2 regions of the Aliiroseovarius sp. xm-d-517 genome follow, and region 2 is predicted to be linked to the other one. Evidence: riboswitches for the same ligand, from Rfam matches in the RefSeq annotation. Region 2 holds a riboswitch; the other holds the start of a gene.
The links. A riboswitch is a leader RNA that binds a small molecule or an ion and turns the genes downstream of it on or off. The one in region 2 is predicted to bind cobalamin.
Positions count from the first base shown of each region.

Region 1 (2,195 bases), on a different contig from region 2:
ACCGGGATATGGGCAAAAAACACCAGCTTTGCGGCGGGCAGGAATTCATCCCCGGTCAGCGCGAGGGAAATCGCCACGGCGATGGTGGTGGCCGCAATGGCCATGCCCCCGCCGATGCCGCCCCAGATCGCGCCCTGACGCGGCGAGCCCCGCGCCACAAGCGGCCGAAACGCCAGCCCGACCAGCACCGCAGGCAGCGCGATATTCACCGCATTCACCCCCAGTACGGTCAGACCGCCAAACCCAAAGAACACCGCCTGCAGCAACAGCCCGACAAACAGGGCCGGAAAGGCGGCCCAGCCCAGCACAAGCCCGGCCAGCCCGTTCAGGATCAAATGGACCGAACTGGGCCCGATCGGCACATGGATCAGCGAGGCCACAAAGAAGCTCGCCGATAACACACCCGCCGCGGGGATACGTTCAAGGGTGAGATCCTTCAGGCCCATGGCAAGCCCGCCAATGGCCAGGACCGCCCCGCCAATCACCACCGGGTTGGACAGGGCGCCATCTACGATATGCATCCTGCCCCCTCCCCTTTTTGACTGCGGAGTGCGCGTGTCATTTCAGATCCTCCGCCCGGATCCACAACACGGCATCCTGGCTCAGCTCCTTGCCTTCATGTTCCGTCTCGGGCCCGGTTCCAAGGGCCGCAAACCCCCAATAGCCAGCTTTCGGAATGCCGAAGGTAAAGACGCCATTGGCATCGGTCAGCGCAACGATGGACCCTCCGGCCATTGGCTGAACGGTGCTGCCGGAGGTCGCGAACCGCTCCAGATCCGGTTCGGCCGCCATATATTCGATTTCGATCTCGGCGCCGGCAACGGGCTTCCCTTCGGACAGGACCTGCCCCGAGAAGGTCGAGCCGGTGATCACGTTATACGGCTTGTTGAGCGGCAGGATCTCGGTCGGCAGACCCACCGGCTGATCCCAGTCGGTGGGCAGCGTGTTGCGGTTCAGAACAACCTTGGCGATCTGCTGGATATAGATGTCTTCGCTTTGCTCATAATAGGGGGCGGGCACCGTCACCACCACGTAATCGCCCGAGCGTTTGACCGGCACGCTGGCCCGGTAGGCGGCGGCCTCGTTCGAGGCCCCTTTGAAGGTCGCAGGCTCCAGACGATCCATCAGGTCGGTCTTTTCGCCATTATGCACCATGAAAAATTCCTGCGGCTGGCCCATATCCATGGCGTGCCCGTTCTCCATCGGGTGCCAGAAGATCAGCCCCATCGGCACGTCCCCCGGACGTTCGATCAACGCATCCTTGGTATAGTTCAGCTGGAAATGCGCAAAGGCCGTGACCGGCAGCAATGCGGGAAGGGAAATGGCCAGTGCTTTGGCCAGAAAGGTCGTTTTCATATCGTCCTCATTCGACAGTGCGGACACGTCTTTCGCGCGCCCTGCAAGCAGGAATGAACAACGGGGAGTTGGCACGGTGGGTCCGGTTTTCATTCTGGGACCGCCGGGCCAGACGCTCACCCCGGCGTCCGGTTGGAAATGGGCAAGGTCTCCCTGGCCCAGTGTCCGGCAGGTCTCCTGACTCGCGGGTCAAAGCTTGGCTGGCCTTCCCGAGGCGCCTTTCGGCGGCTTCCCAGTGGCATGTTCAGCGTCGCTCACCGCTCACAGTTGCGGGGGCAGTCACGGAATTGGCGCCTGTTGGCTACACCTCACCGTATTCCCTATTGCTACCGCGGAGCCTCTGCTCGCGCGGAACCGATCACAGGGTCTGAATGTCAGATCAAGGCCCCGGATGTCAAGGCGCAGCGCCGCTTTCCACAGGTCGCAATCCGGCGACAGTCGGTCGCGCATTTACGCAAGCCGCTGAATTCAAACGAATTCGGAAGGTGAAGAAAAGCGACCCCAAAGGCAACAGCGCAGATCCGCGGCGAATCATCTGGCTCAGGACACAGCCTCTGGACACGGCGATTGTCAGTGGCGCAGCATCCGCAGCGCCCCGAGGGCCACCAGAACCAGATAGGCCACACTGCACAGCAGGAGCGTCAACCAGATATAGGTTACAAAGGCCGCCCCGAACACGCCCACAGCGACCAGCACGTATTTCACATGCTCCCGATGTACCCGCGTGGTTTTGAACGACGGGGTCGGAATGCGGCTGATCAGCAGGAACGCCACCAGCATCAGGTACAGCACCGTGATCCCATCCGGCAGAGGGCCCGACTGCACAAACACCCGGTCCA
Region 1 covers NZ_WBXT01000002.1:69,440-71,634, forward strand. Annotated here, with positions in the region: gene cbiM (cobalt transporter CbiM) at 1-521, opposite strand, end outside; gene XMD517_RS15460 (DUF4198 domain-containing protein) at 559-1,356, opposite strand; cobalamin riboswitch at 1,506-1,730, opposite strand; gene pssA (CDP-diacylglycerol--serine O-phosphatidyltransferase) at 1,927-2,195, opposite strand, start outside.
Region 1: another riboswitch for cobalamin. It lies ahead of XMD517_RS15460 (DUF4198 domain-containing protein); the one in region 2 lies ahead of XMD517_RS00120 (DUF1636 family protein).

Region 2 (2,195 bases):
TCTGTTTCGACAACGCCACCCGCGCCAATCTCGGGGGGCTCACCCATGAAGAACGGGTGTTTCTCGGCCTGTCCCTGCTGCACCGCTATAAAAACAGCCGCCAGGGATCGCGATTTGAAAACCTGTTTGAAATACTCGGCGAAAAGGACCTGATCCGGGCCGAGGTTCTGGGCAAGGCCATGCGCTTTGGCGCCATGTTCGCGGTGGATGGGCCACAGGACAAGGCAGAGCTGAAATGGTATCCCAAGAAACGCGAGTTGCATTTGCACCTGGCCGCAGAGGCCCGTGATCTTTTCGGCGAGGTTGCCGAGAGCAGGTTTGACGCGCTCTGTGTGGCCCTTGACGCCACCTCAAACGTCAAAACTCTGCGCTGAGCCTTCACTTTTTCTTGCTGAAAATACCTCGGGGTGAGGCCGCCAGGCCGAGGGGCAGCGCCCCTGCCCCCGTTCTTGTCCCTGTTCATGCCCCTCCCCTCCTGCGCTTCTCGCTTGACACCGGCCCCGTCCTGCGTCACCCATTTCTCAGATGGTTCCCGGATCTTTCGACCAGAAAGCCCCGGATGAAAAGGGAATGTGGTGCGGTCGCAAATAGGCCAATTCCACAACTGCCCCCGCAACTGTAAGCGGCGAGCTGTTTTGAAAAACCACTGGGCACGCCCCGGGAAGGATCAGAACCGCCACGACCCGCAAGTCAGGAGACCTGCCATCTGATGAAACTCAACCCGGGCGGGGTGCCCCGGCAGGAGGATCGCAGGCGGCCAGAATGCCCCCTCTTCCCCCCGCCCCATCCCGCATCTTACGCGCGGAGGGCGTCATGTACCGGACACAGATGCAGACGGTGGGACAGACCACAACAACCACACCGACCCGGACGGGGCAGCAGCTTGTTCTCTGCACCCCCTGCCCCCATACCGGCCAGATTTGCACCGCAGGTCATGCCATGATGGTCCAGCTTCAACAGGCCATCACCGCCGCACGCGACAGTATCGAGGACGGGTTTGAAATCTCGGGCCATGCTGAAATGGGGGGCTGTGGCCGAACCTGCCTCGTGGCCTATCATGCCACCCGCAGCGAAACACATGTTTTCGGGGATGTGGAAGAAGGTGAGGACATCTCTGCCCTGCTCGAATACGCGCGCAACAATCACGAGGCATTGAACCGCGGCACGACACCGCTTTCCCCCAGCGGCCTGAAGCGCACCCCTGGTTGCGTCATGGCCATGCGCCGGGGGGCGGCCCTATCCTGACCGTCAGGCCAGGCCTTCGTGCGGGTCCTAAAGATCCGTTCCCCCGTCCGGCGCAGCAGCTTCGGGCGGGACAGGCGGCTGTGGCGATTTACGCCGCAAGATAATGTCACCATTGGGAAGCACTTCCGGCGGGTGATAGGCAGACAGATCCCCCATTTCCGCCATCAGATCCTGCCAGCCGTCCTGCAATTGCCTGGCCCAGTTTTCGGCCATGCCCTCGGCCAGCCCGTCACGCATCGGGGACATTTCCTGCGCCAGCCCGTCCAGCAGCATCTGCAAGCCGCGCGACATCATTTCCGCGCCGTCTTCCAGCTTTGGATCCCCCTCGGAGGACGACGGAGGAGACGGCTGGGGGGATTGGGGTTGGCCCGTTTCAGCCAGCCCCGGGGAGGACAAGGCAACAAGCCCTGCCAGCAAGGTGGGGTTCAGGATCTGTTTCATAGGGAAAATATGGGGCGCAGATATCGGTATTTCCAGTGCGCAAGCGTCAAAGATCAATATCCAGCGTGACCGGAAAGTGATCCGAGGCAGTCAACAGCGCCTCGCGCAGGGCCTCAGCCCGATAACAGAGCGGGTCGTCAAACGGGTGCCAGATGCGCCAGACCGGGTCAAACCCGCGCAGGTCCTCGGAAATCATGATATAGTCGAGAAGCGCCTGCAAATATCGTTTCTGGCTCGCAATATAAAACCGGGCAGAGCTGATGCGGGCTGCCGACGGGCGCGCCAAAAAGCGTGCGGCATGTGGGTCATACAGGCAGGGGCCATCGCCCTCGCCCATTACAATTTCCACCCCTGACCGGCCAAACAGCTTTTCATATTCATCAAGCCCCGGACCATCATTGAAATCCCCCAGCACAATCACCTGTTCCCCCGCTTCAAGAAGCTGGTCCACCCGTTGCCGGATCCAGATACATTGCGCCATCTGCTTGCGGCGGTTTTCAATGCTGATA
Region 2 covers NZ_WBXT01000001.1:22,351-24,545, reverse strand. Annotated here, with positions in the region: gene XMD517_RS00125 (Ppx/GppA family phosphatase) at 1-374, shown strand, start outside; cobalamin riboswitch at 510-722, shown strand; gene XMD517_RS00120 (DUF1636 family protein) at 814-1,245, shown strand; gene XMD517_RS00115 (hypothetical protein) at 1,273-1,686, opposite strand; gene XMD517_RS00110 (endonuclease/exonuclease/phosphatase family protein) at 1,733-2,195, opposite strand, start outside.